Regions from separate parts of the Paenarthrobacter sp. NPDC018779 genome, predicted to be linked through region 3. Evidence: riboswitches for the same ligand, from Rfam matches in the RefSeq annotation. Region 3 holds a riboswitch; each other region holds the start of a gene.
What was found. A riboswitch is a leader RNA that binds a small molecule or an ion and turns the genes downstream of it on or off. The one in region 3 is predicted to bind S-adenosylmethionine.
Positions count from the first base shown of each region.

Region 1 (4,205 bases), on a different contig from region 3:
TGCCGAACGGGCAACCGGCGGGGTCAATGCCGTCACAGGCCGCGGACGCCACACCTCGTCCTCTGCCTTGGCCCTCAAACTGGCGGACGCTCCTTCCGGCAGTTGGATCATCGACACCCCGGGCATCCGTTCGTTCGGCCTGGCCCACGTGGACGCGGACCGCATCCTGCATTCCTTCCCCGACCTGGAGCCTGGCACGGAAGCCTGCGACCGCGGCTGCAAGCATGACGCCAGTGCAGTGAACTGCGGGCTGGACGAGTGGGTCAACCAAGGCAACGCCGGCCCCTCAGGCGTAGCCCGGCTGGCTTCGCTCAGGCGCCTGCTCGGTGCCGACCCCCGCCTGGAGGCCAAGGAAACCAAGGAATTGGGCATCGTCAACTGAAGGTCGGAGCCCCACCTCCCCCGGCGCGTGAACGATTCGCGATAGTTTGGTGGCATGACCCAACCCGTTTCCAGCTACAACGATGACTTGCGATTGGCCCATGTCCTGGCCGATTCCGTGGACGCCCAGACCATGGACCGGTTCAAGGCCCTGGACCTGCAGATCGAAACCAAACCCGACCTGACGCCGGTCACGGATGCGGACAAGGCCGCCGAGGAAGCCATCCGCGGACAGTTGTCCCGTTCACGCCCCCGCGATGCCGTCCTCGGCGAGGAATTCGGAAGCAGCGGCCACGGTTCGCGGCGCTGGGTCATCGACCCCATCGACGGCACCAAGAATTTCGTCAGGGGCGTCCCCGTGTGGGCAACCCTGATCGCCCTGATCGACGAAGGCGAACCGGTGGTGGGCGTGGTCAGCGCACCAGCCTTGGGCAAGCGCTGGTGGGCGGCCAAAAGCATGGGCGCCTACATGGGCCGCTCGTTGGCCTCGGCCACCCGGCTGAAGGTTTCCAACGTTTCCACGCTCGCGGACGCGTCCATGTCCTACTCGAGCCTCTCCGGCTGGAAGGAACGCGGCAACCTTGACGAGTTCCTCGGCCTCACCGAGGACATTTGGCGCACGCGCGCCTACGGGGACTTCTGGTCCTACTGCCTGGTGGCCGAAGGCGCCGTGGACATCGCCTGCGAGCCCGAACTGAACCTCTATGACATGGCGGCGCTCGTACCGATCGTCACGGAGGCCGGTGGCAGGTTCACTTCCCTGGAAGGTGAGGATGGCCCCTTCGGCGGAAACGCACTGGCAACCAACTCGATCCTGCACTCCGAGGTCCTGAAGCGCCTCAATCCGGGAATCGACGATCTCCTCTGAATTTTCGACGGCGGGCACCTCCCCTGGGAGGTGCCCGCCGCACTTTATTCGCCAAAACTGCCATTTCCGCATCCTTCGTAACAATGTGCTTAACAAAGTGGACGGCTTTGTGTCCGGCGTGCGGGGTGCCTTAATGTCTACTACAGGTCACGAGTGCCAGCGCTAAACCCCGGTTTGCTGGCCGGCAACCCTCCATTCGCGGTGGGGTGCCCCGGGTGACGACCAGGCCGGTCCGGAACGGATGCGGCAAGCGCGGATCCCCCGCAAGGGGGTCCCTCTTGAGTGAGGTCCCATGAGCACTGTTACGTTCGAATCCACCGTCCTTCCCACTGTGACGCAGGAAGCCGCGGCCGCCAGGCCCCTTGCCGCGGTGACTGGCGCAGAACTGCAGGCCCCGCTGATCCAAGGCGGCCACGTCCGCTACGCCAACCTCGACTACGGAGCTTCCGCACCGGCGCTGACCATCGTGTCCGCGTACCTGAATGAGGTCCTGCCGTACTACGCGAGCGTGCACCGCGGTGCCGGCTTCGCTTCCCAAATCAGCACGTCGGTCTATGAAAACTCCCGCGACATCGTGCGCGACTTCGTCGGCGGACGCCCCGACGACTCCGTCATCTTCACCCGCAACACCACCGACTCCCTGAACCTGCTGGCCGGCTGCCTTCCGCAGATCGACGGTACGCCAACCGGCGAGGTCCTGTACCTGGACATCGAACACCACGCCAACCTGCTGCCGTGGCAGGGCGTACCGCACCGCAGCGTCGTGGCCGCTTCCACTCTTGCTGCGACCATCGCCAACCTGCGCCACGAGCTGGCCCAAGGCGGAGTCTCCCTGCTCGCAGTCACCGGCGCCTCCAACGTGACAGGTGAAATCCTGCCCATCGCGGAACTGGCCTCCCTTGCCCACGAATTCGGTGCCCGCATCGTGGTTGACGCTGCCCAGCTCGCACCGCACCGCCGGATCAACATCGCCGAAGCTGACGTGGACTACGTGGTCTTCTCCGGCCACAAACTGTACGCACCCTTCGGTGCCGGCGTAGTAGTAGGCCGTCCCGATTGGCTCGACGCCGGAACGCCGCACCTTGCCGGCGGTGGCGCAGTCCGTGAAGCCCGTCTGGACTCCGTCAGTTGGGCGACGGGTCCGGCCCGCCATGAAGGTGGATCCCCCAACGTCCTCGGCGCCGCCACCTTGGCCCGGGCCACGCAGGTCCTGGCCGGCCTTGACCAGCAAGCCTGGCACGACCACGAGGCCGCCATCCGCTCCTTCCTTGTGGAGGGCCTGCAGGCCATCGATGGGGTCACCGTCCACCAGATCTTCAGCGATTCCACGGACACCATCGGCGTGGTCAACTTCTCGGTGGAGGGATTCGACGCCGGCCTGGTTGCCGCCTACCTGTCCGCGGAACACGGAGTGGGCCTTCGCGATGGCCGGTTCTGCGCACACCCGCTCCTCAAGCGCCTGGGCCTGCCGTCCGGTTCCCTTCGCGCCAGCTTCGGCGTGGGCTCCCGGCTGGAGGACGCTGCCCGGCTGCTCAAGGGAATCCAGGAGCTGAAGGGTACCGGGTTGGGCTGGGACTACGTGGTGGACGAGGGCCGCTGGGTTCCCGCGAACGACCACCGCAGCTACCCCGAATGGGCCCCCAACACTCCAGGTACCGCGGGCGCTGCTCCCTGCACCGTGGACTGACCTCACTTTGCCGGAACCCGGCCAGCCCTGCCTTGCTGTAAATTCGTAGGGTATTTCCGGCGTTCGCGGTAAAGGAGTCTGTACACACCATGCGGTCCCAAGGCCCTTCCAGCGGTACGCGACAACCCGGCGGTCCCAAGCTGCACGCGGTCCGGCGCAAGGAACTGGGGCAAAGTTTCCAGGATGGCGGCGAGCACTACCATGTGGTGCGTCCCGGCTACCCTGCAGACTCCGTGGATTGGCTCCTTCCTGCCGGAGCGAAGTCCGCGGCCGACATCGGCGCGGGCACGGGGAAATTCACCACGCTGCTCGTGGACCGCGGCCTTGAGGTGGCCGCCGTCGATCCTTCCACGGACATGCTGGCGCAGTTGCGCCTGTCGTGCCCCAAGGTCAATGCGTTGGAGGGCACCGCCGAGGCGAGCGGACTGGCGGACTCAGCTTTCGACGTCGTCAGTGTTGCCCAGGCCTGGCATTGGTGCGATCCCGTCAAAGCCAGCACGGAAATCGCCCGGGTGCTCCGTCCGCATGGCGTCCTGGGCCTGATCTGGAACCAATTGGATACTTCCGTCCCCTGGGTGCACCGCCTTTCACGCATCATGCATGCCGGCGACGTACACAAACCGGGCTTCCGGCCGGCCATCGGTCCGGAGTTCACCGGTTTGGAATGCCATGTCACCCATTGGGAGGACCCGGTGTCCCCCGAGGACATCATGGAATTGACCAAGTCGCGCAGCTATTACCTTCGAGCCAACGAGGCTACCCGTGCCAAGGTCATGGGAAACCTGGAGTGGTACCTCTACGAACACCTCGGCCACGCCCCTGGCCAAACCCTGGCCCTGCCGTACGTGACGCAGACGTGGCGGGCCCGCAAGGCCTGAGGCGCCCTGCCACGGTAGGCTTGGAGCGTGAAGACCAGTACGCCCTCCTCCTCGATCGAGGACTACGTCAAGGTCATCTACTCCTTCACTGAGTGGCAGGACAAGCCCATCACGTCCTCCCAGCTGGCCCAACGGCTGGGCGTAGCCAATTCCTCGGTGTCCGAAATGGTGCGCAAGCTCAAGGACCAAGGCCTGGTGGACCACCAGCCCTACAGCGCCATCCGCCTGACGCCCGACGGCATGCGTCTGGCCTTGGCCATGGTGCGGAGGCACCGGCTCATCGAGACGTACCTTGTGGAGGAACTCGGCTACCGCTGGGACGAGGTCCACGACGAAGCGGAAATGTTGGAGCACGCAGTCTCGGACACCTTCATTGAACGCATGTCCGCCA
Region 1 is NZ_JBIRZS010000002.1:307,312-311,516, reverse strand. It holds gene ACH488_RS03750 (ribosome small subunit-dependent GTPase A) at 1-382, shown strand, start outside; gene hisN (histidinol-phosphatase) at 437-1,249, shown strand; SAM riboswitch class IV at 1,395-1,508, shown strand; gene ACH488_RS03740 (aminotransferase class V-fold PLP-dependent enzyme) at 1,542-2,936, shown strand; gene ACH488_RS03735 (class I SAM-dependent methyltransferase) at 3,026-3,814, shown strand; gene ACH488_RS03730 (metal-dependent transcriptional regulator) at 3,842-4,205, shown strand, end outside.
Region 1: it holds a riboswitch for S-adenosylmethionine, as region 3 does, so the genes downstream of both, ACH488_RS03740 (aminotransferase class V-fold PLP-dependent enzyme) here and ACH488_RS04685 (NADH:flavin oxidoreductase/NADH oxidase) in region 3, are expected to answer to the same signal.

Region 2 (4,205 bases), on a different contig from region 3:
CACCTGATGCACGCAGAGATCAGCCGGATCCTGGTCAGCGGAACGCCTGTCCGTTCTTCCGGGGGTGCCCTCAAGCAGACGTACGCGCTGTTCGGGGAACGGGTGCCCGAGCCTGGGCCTGACGCCTTGGACGCCGATGGACGGGACCAGGCACTGGGCCAGTTGGCCTTGCGGTACTTCAGCAGCCGTGGACCGGCCACGGTCAAGGATTGCTCGGCGTGGTCCGGCCTGACCATGAAGGACGTGAAGCGTGGCCTCGACGTAGCCGGCCACGTTGCCCCGGGGTCCCTGGCCGCACTCCGGATCGAGGGGCTGGACTTCCATCTGGCAGCGGAGGATGTTGCCGGCATGGAACGGTCCGGGTCCGCCCCGGAGTCTGACTCAGGGCCGGGGACTGGCTCAGGTCCGGACGCGGCGCTCCCCCGGGTGGACCTCATCCAGTGCTACGACGAGTACGTCATGGGCTACTCCCAGTCCCGGCACTACCTCGGCGGCGTGGCACCCTACTTCCCGGAAAACGGCGGCCCCATGCACGTTGTCCTGCTGGATGGCAGGCTGGCCGGCTGGTGGCGGCACGGATTCGCCGGCAACACCTGCGAACTCGACGTGCGGATGAACCAGCCCGCCACGCCCGCCGTCCAGCGGGCCCTCGAGGCGGAAGTGGACCGGTACGGCAGGTTCCTGGGCATGGAAGCCCGGCTGGCCTGACGGCAATGCCCGTTGGACAGCCGGCCCAGTGCCTGGCCTAGGCGAAGAAGGACTCCCGCAACTGCGCCGAGAGCTGCCCGATCTCCGTGAGGAAGCCGTCGTGGCCGATCGGTGCCTCGATCACATGCACCGGAACGTCACCCGGCAGCGCCGCCGCAAGTTCGCGGGACTGCGCCGGGAAGTACAGCCGGTCCGTGTCCACCGCTGCGATGAAGAACTCGGCCGTGGTGCGCTCCAGCGCTTCCTCCAAGGAGCCGCGCCCCCGGGTGACATCGTGGCTCATGAGGGCCTCGGTGATGGCGATGTAACTGTTGGCGTCGAAGCGGCGCACCAGCTTGGTCCCCTGATGGTCGAGGTAGCTTTCCACCTGGTAGCGACCACGCTTCCCCAGGATGGCTGCGGCGAGCGGGGTTTCCTGGTGCTGCGCTTCGCGGCCGAAACGGACATCCAATTCCAAGGCTGAACGGTAGGTGATGTGGGCGATCCTGCGGGCCAGGGCGAGGCCGGCCTCGGGCGCGGCACCCTGGTAGTAGTCGCCGTCGTTGAAGTTGGGGTCCTGGCGGATGGCGAGCGTCTGCGACTGGGCAAAGGCGATCTGTTCCGCGGTGCTGTAGGCACCCACGGACACCACCGCACAGCGCTTGACCCGTTCCGGGAACGTGACGGCCCATTCGAGAGCACGGGCACCTCCCATGGAACCGCCCAGGACGGAGTGCCAGGCACGGATCCCCAAGGCATCGGCGAGGCGGGACTCGGCCTCGGTAGTGTCACGCAGGGTGACCAGCGGGAAGCGGGAACCCCACGGCCGTCCATCGGGCGCGGCCGAGGAGGGCCCCGTACTGCCGTAGCAACCACCAACGATGTTGATGGAGATGACGAAGAACCGGTTGGTATCGATCGTGGCGCCGGGCCCAACCAGTTGTTCCCACCAGCCATCCTCGTCCGTGGCACCACGGGCCACGTGGGTGCTACCGGTCAGGGCATGCTCCACCAGCACGGCGTTCGAGGCATCGGCGTTCAATTGGCCCCATGTTTCGTAGGCCAACACAACATCGGGAAGGAAACCGCCGGCTTCGAGTTCCAGCGGGCCCACATGGGCGAACTTGACGGTTCCGTCGGCTTCCTCGGATGTGGGAAGGGCTGTAGCAGTAATGGTCATTCCTTTGACACCTAACCTCGCGCTTGCCCACCGCCTTTCGTGCGGCAGGCCAGGTCCTCACCCGGGGCACCCCACCGCGGAGGAGGGTTGCCGGCCAGCAAGCCGGGGCTGTCACTGGCACTCATGACCTAATACGTAAGAGTCTAGGAAGAACACAGCCGTTCTGGCGAAGAATGTGACAGCTGTGTGACGGTTTGGGGCATCTTCGTTCAGTAACGAGCGCCCGGTGGCGCCGCCCAGCGAATAATCGTCGGCCGGGAGGCGCCACCGTATTTCACGGCAGTTCCGTTGTCAGGCGCCCTTGGCTGCGCGGAAACCGGCTTCGAGGTCGGCGAGGATGTCGTCCACGTGCTCGACGCCCACCGCGAGGCGGACCAGTCCCGGAGTAACGCCGGCAATGGCCTGCTGTTCAACCGTGAGCTGGCTGTGGGTGGTGGACGCGGGGTGGATCACCAGGGACCGGACATCGCCGATGTTGGCAACGTGCGAGTGCAGTTCCAGGGCGTCCACGAACCGCTTGCCCGCTTCCACGCCGCCCTTGATGCTGAATGCGACAACCGCGCCAGTACCGCGGGGGCCGTACTTGCGGCCACGCTCAAACCAGGGGCTGGACGGCAGCCCCGCAAAGGCGACGGATTCGACGTCGTCATGGGCTTCCAGCCATTCGGCCACTTTGGTGGCGTTCGCGACGTGGCGCTCCACGCGCAGGCTCAGGGTTTCCAGGCCCTGGGCGATGAGGAAGGCGTTGAAGGGCGAAACCGCCGAGCCGAGGTCTCGCAGCAACTGGACGCGGGCCTTGAGGATGTAGGAAAGGTTGGCGCCGAGCGCGCCGTCCTTGCCGAGGTCGCGGGCGTAGACCAGACCGTTGTAGCTGGGGTCCGGGGTGTTGAAGTTGAGGAAGCGTTCCGGATCCTGGCCGAAATCGAAGTTTCCGGAGTCCACAATGACGCCGGCAATCGCTGCGCCGTGCCCGCCCAGGTACTTGGTGGCCGAGTGGACCACGATGTCCGCGCCCCATTCGATGGGACGGATCAGGTACGGCGTGGAAAGGGTGTTGTCCACGATCAGCGGGACGCCGGCTTCGTGGGCCACCTTCGCGATGCCCTCGATGTCCAGGACGTCCTGGCGCGGGTTGGAAACCACTTCGCCGAAGAACAGCTTGGTGTTCGGCTGGACGGCGTTGCGCCACTGCTCCAGGTTGTCCGGATCCTCGACGAACGTCACGGAGATCCCGAACTTCTTCAGGGTGTGGGCCAGCAGGTTGTAGGTTCCGCCGTAAAGGCTGGGGCTGGCCACCACATGGTCGCCGGCCTCGGCGATGTTGAGGATGGCGAAGGTTTCTGCGGCCTGCCCGGAGCTGAGGAGCAGGGCACCCAGGCCGCCCTCGAGGCTGGCGATCCGCTGCTCCACGGCATCCTGGGTGGGGTTGCCGATCCTTGTGTAGATGGGTGCCAGCTCGGCCAGGGCGAAGCGGTTGGCGGCACTCTCGGCGCTCGGGAACACAAAGGACGTGGTCTGGTAGATCGGAAGCGAGCGGGCACCGGTGGCGGAATCGGGTTCCTGGCCTGCGTGGATCTGGCGGGTTTCGAAAGACCATCCTTGGGACATTGCGTTCTCCTCTTCGTGGCGCATGGGTTTGCGGTGGACAGTGGGTGCTTGGAACTGCGGCCAGTCTAGGAAGGCTCCGCGGCAATGCACAGCTTTGTGACGAAGACAGTATTTTTCGGTCCTTGGGCGTCATTCCGGCGTCCCGCCATGACGCCCGACGCGGCCCTTCGATAACATCCCACCTTGGTTAGGCTTGACTTAGCTGAGACCCGAATCACAAAGTGCCAAGATGAAGCCATGCGCATGGATCACGTCTCTTACGCTTGTGAACGAGATGGCCTTCTGGCCACGACAGAACGAATTTCCGCAGCATTGGGAGTGGACGCAGTCCGGGGCGGAGTGCATCCGCGCTTTGGTACCCGGAACATGATCATTCCCCTCGCGGACAACAAATACCTTGAAGTGGTGGAGGTCCTGGACCACCCCGCTTCGGATAAGGCACCCTTCGGCCAGGCAGTCCGGGCACGCTCGGCAGCCGGCGGCGGTTGGATGGGCTGGTGCGTCGCCGTTGACGACCTCGCTCCGTTCGAAGAACGCCTTGGCCGTTCCGCAGTCCCCGGCAACCGCAAGTTCCCCGACGGCCGCGAACTCGTGTGGCAGCAGATCGGCATCCTCGGCTTGATCGCCGATCCCCAGGTGCCGTACCTGCTCAAGTGGGAAGGCGATCCCGGCCTGCATCCCTCAAAGGTCTATGAAAGTGACGTCAAAATGTCCAGCCTGACCATTGCGG
Region 2 is NZ_JBIRZS010000007.1:367-4,571, reverse strand. It holds gene ACH488_RS09795 (winged helix DNA-binding domain-containing protein) at 1-708, shown strand, start outside; gene ACH488_RS09790 (homoserine O-acetyltransferase) at 746-1,867, opposite strand; SAM riboswitch class IV at 1,882-1,996, opposite strand; gene ACH488_RS09785 (bifunctional o-acetylhomoserine/o-acetylserine sulfhydrylase) at 2,159-3,499, opposite strand; gene ACH488_RS09780 (VOC family protein) at 3,713-4,205, shown strand, end outside.
Region 2: it holds a riboswitch for S-adenosylmethionine, as region 3 does, so the genes downstream of both, ACH488_RS09790 (homoserine O-acetyltransferase) here and ACH488_RS04685 (NADH:flavin oxidoreductase/NADH oxidase) in region 3, are expected to answer to the same signal.

Region 3 (4,205 bases):
CAACTCGCTGTCGTCGGCATGACGAATCCAGAAATCCTCTCCCACGAGGCCTTGACTAAGCCGGGATGCGGAGAGCCGCCCGGCCCAGGTCTTCGTCCCCATTGCCCGCGGACTCCAGGAGGCCAACCGACTGGGATACCAGCACCGTCGCCTTGCCGCGCCGAGCAAGTTCAAGATCTTTTGCCGCCAGCCGCGTGGCATAGTCGGCTTCCACGGCGAAAACCCGCTGCGTCAGGCCTCCAATAGTTGTATGCGAAAAGACTGACCTGAGGGTGTCCTCATCCAATCCAAACGAACGCCCCACTGCGAGTCCCTCGCCCACTGCCAAAATGCCGGGAATGATGGCGGACATCACTGCGACTTTGGCCGCTGATCCAGCTCCAGGACCGCCAACGAGTGACGGCGTTCCTAGCAGCGACAACACTGGTCGAACGAGCTCGAAGGCCGACTCGTCTGCGCCGACCAACAGTCCCAGGGAGCCTTTGAGGGCAGCGTCTGAGCTACCCATGACGGGGGCATCGATAACGTGCACACCAAGAGGCACCAAGCTGTGCAATTCTGAGCTGGTCTCAGGGTGGACAGTAGACAGATCAACAAGAACAGCGCCGGCAGGCACATCGCTTGCCATGGACCTCACGACGTCGAGCACGGCGTTGTCGTCACTGAGCATGAGCAAGACGATGTCGGCATTCCTTACGGCATCCGCGGCGGTGTCGGCTACTGCCACCCCTTGCAAACCAGAAGTCTTCGCCTTGGTCCGGTTCCATACCGTAACAGCCCGACCCGTTGAAACGAGCCTGCGGGCGAAGGCCGAGCCCATTGCTCCGAGACCAATGAGAGCGACCCGCGGCTCGTTCGAGGACAAAATTTGATTGATTTCCTGTGTCATGCTTTGAGTCAACTAGTTAGAGCGCGCTCGAACACAAGCGGAACCTCAAATGGCGGCCTGGCGGTCGACGGTAGCCCGCCGTGAGCCCCGGTACAGCATAATTTTGGCGTCTATCGCCTTGAGGTGTTGTTCGGTGCGACGAAGTTGCTCTTCGACTCGGCTCCGGTGCGTTTCAAGGAGACCGACCCGCTGTTCTTCATTGCCATGGCCGTCTTGGACAAGCGCAATGTAGGCGCGCAGATCCCGCATGGGCATCCCTGTCTCTCGCAACCGCTTCAGCATACGTACCCAGCGAATATCCCGGTCACTGTACCGCCGACGCCCAGCCGAATCCCGCGGCACATCAAAGACCAGCAGGCCGTCCCTTTCGTAGTAGCGCAGTGTGTGCCGCGTAAGCCCCGTCAGCTCCGCGGCACTGGATATCGAATAGCTCACGGCTTTCCCCAATCAATAATGGCTTCCCGTTGCGAGCCTCGACCCATTTTGCAGCAGCGAGCGGTTGCCCCACCTCACCGCGACGCAGCCAGCTGAAATCCTTAAGCCCTGCCGCACGACAGGAACTCCAGCCTGGCAGTTGGGGCCGACAGTGCACCCAGCGATCTTCGACGACGGTTTGCCTAACTTGGGGCCCGCAAAGTCCTTCGCTTTTTCCATACAAAGTTGACGCGGGCGCCTCGGGGTTTTTGACGCACCGCTGCCCCTTAACAACCCGCGAGACATCAGCCGCGAAATGGGAGACACAGTTCTGATTGGAGGAAGAATGGCGGAGCCTGGTCTAATGATCGACCTCGTCGACGGACTTATTCTTGCGGTGATTTTGACCTGCGCGGTGGTCGGTGTCCGCCGCGCGAAAAAAAGAATCGGGACGAGTTTCGTTCCAGACAAAGCTTGCGAGGGGTGATGCGGTGTGTCGTCATCTTCCTTTTCGGGTTGAGCAAATGTTGCTCCCAGGACAGCCGGCGAAGTGATGACAGCACTCGGAGCGCTTTCTTGGTACAGCTGGCGGTAAGAGGCCAGGCCGGCGAGGCAATCGTTACGCTGTGCGCCCTCCGTTGACGTGCGGTTTCGTCCGGTAACGCCGCAAGACATTCCGTTTGTTGGCACACACTGAACCGCCCTAGATTCGTGCCATAGGTCAAGAGACAGCACGCGAAGGTCCGGCTGGTGCTGCGGCAACCCTCAGGCATTGAAGTGGCAGGGTGCTCCGGAAACAGACCTGGCCGCGTCTGCGGCAAGTCAATGTCGAGCCGGCTGTCTGCGGCCCCTGAAGCGGGAGGAGCCGCGTGAGCGCGCCGCAAACACTAGCCGAACCAGCAAAGGTCAGCCTGTTCCAGCCCATCACCTTGGGCGCCCGGACGTTCAAGAACAGGCTGTGGCTCTCGCCAATGTGCCAGTACTCCGCCGAAGACGGTGTTCCCGGCCAGTGGCACCTGGTCCATCTCGGCGCCAGAGCCAAAGGCGGTTTCGGGCTGATCTTCGCCGAAGCCACGGCGATCTCCCCGGAAGCGCGGATCTCGCTCGGCGACACCGGCCTCTGGAATGACCGCCAGGAACAGGCTTGGGCCAACATTGTTGATTTCGTCCACGAGCGTGGCACCAAAATCGGCATCCAGTTGTCCCATGCCGGCCGGAAAGCGTCCCTGCGCACTCCGTGGGATGCCGAACCGGGCGCCCTGCCCGTCGAGGAAGGCGGCTGGACAACGCTTTCTGCCTCCCCCATAGCCTTCCCCGGATCGCCGGAACCTTCGCAGGCCACTGGAGCCCAGCTCGAGGGCATCGTGGACGATTTCGCGTCCAGCGCCGTGCGCGCCCGCGGTGCCGGGTTCGACGTCGTCGAAATCCAGGCAGGGCACGGCTTCCTGCTCCATTCCTTCCTCTCGCCACTGTCCAACGAGCGCACGGACCAGTACGGCGGTTCGCTCCGGAATCGGGCAAAGCTGCTTCTGGACGTCGTGGAGGCGGTGAAAGAGGTCCTGGGCCCCACGGGTCCGTCTTTGTTCGTCCGGCTTTCCGCCACGGATTGGCTGGAACACGGATTGACGGTCCACGACACGGCCGACGTGTCTGCTTGGTTGCGGGAGCGCGGCGTGGATCTGGTGGATGTCTCGAGCGGTGGACTGCTCCCCGCCGACATTCCGTTGGGCCCCGGGTATCAGGTCCCGCTCGCCCAGCACATCGCCGCCAAAGCGGACGTACCGGTTGCCGCCGTCGGACTCATCACTTCGCCGCAGGAAGCGGAAGAAATCGTCGCCTCGGGAACTGCCGACGCGGTTTTCGTCGGGCGCGCGGGGCTGGCGGACCCAGGCTTCGGACTGCGGGCCGCGCACGAACTAGGCCACCAACCGGCAGAGCAACTCTGGCAGAAGCAATACGTACGCGCGATCTGGAAGTAGGGGATTTCCATGAGCAAGTTTGCACTCGGCATCGAACTCGACGGCGACGGAGCCCATCCCTCCGCGTGGCGCCACGCCAAGCACCCACCGACGGAGCTGTTAACTCCTGAACGGTTCGCCGCCGTCGCGTCCACGGCAGAAGCTGCGGGTTTCACCTTCGCCACGTTCCGCGACAGCAGCGGGCAAGGCAGCCCGAACGTGACGGGCCGCCTGGACACCGTGGAAGTTGCCGCGTTCGTCGCGGCGTCGACCGGCCGGCTCGGTCTGGTTCCAGCCGTCAACACCATCCATGCTGAGCCTTCCCACCTGGCCAATCAGCTCAGCAGCCTGGATTGGGCATCCAGGGGCCGCTCGGGCTGGCTGGCTGAAGCGCGGGAATCACCGGCCATTGCGGCGGCCTACGGTTCTGAGCCGGTCCTCGACCAGCACGCGGTCCAGCGCGAAGGGGCCGAGGTAGTGGCTGCTACGCGCCGGTTGTGGGACACGTGGGAGGACGGCGTGTTCATCGCCGACGCCGCGAACAACCGCTTCCTTGACCTGGACAAGTTCCATTACGCGGACTTCAAAGGCGAGTTCTTCTCCATCAAGGGCCCGTCCATCACTTCCCGCCCGCCGCAGGGCCAGCCCGTGGTGTTCGGCCGCCAAGGTGAGCTGGCGGCGGAACTGCCGGACGCCGTCGTCGTCAGTGCCGACAGCCTCGCGGGCATCGCCGCCGCGGCCGGGGAAGAACGACGGCGGGGCGTCCTTCGCGTCGTCGCGGACCTTGAGGTAGTGCTCGACGCCGGTGGCTCACCAGCGCAGGAACGACTCGACCGCTTGGACGCGGCTTCGCCCTGGCCGGCCTCGCCGGACGTGTTGCGGTTCGTGGGGAACGCCGGGGAGCTGCGCGCCCTGCTGGCGGAACTCTCCGGCGTCGTCGACGG
Region 3 is NZ_JBIRZS010000003.1:41,359-45,563, forward strand. It holds partial or broken gene ACH488_RS04665 (hypothetical protein) at 1-59, shown strand, start outside; gene ACH488_RS04670 (NAD(P)-dependent oxidoreductase) at 56-889, opposite strand; gene ACH488_RS04675 (MerR family transcriptional regulator) at 935-1,324, opposite strand; gene ACH488_RS04680 (hypothetical protein) at 1,668-1,790, shown strand; SAM riboswitch class IV at 2,023-2,133, shown strand; gene ACH488_RS04685 (NADH:flavin oxidoreductase/NADH oxidase) at 2,173-3,282, shown strand; gene ACH488_RS04690 (LLM class flavin-dependent oxidoreductase) at 3,292-4,205, shown strand, end outside.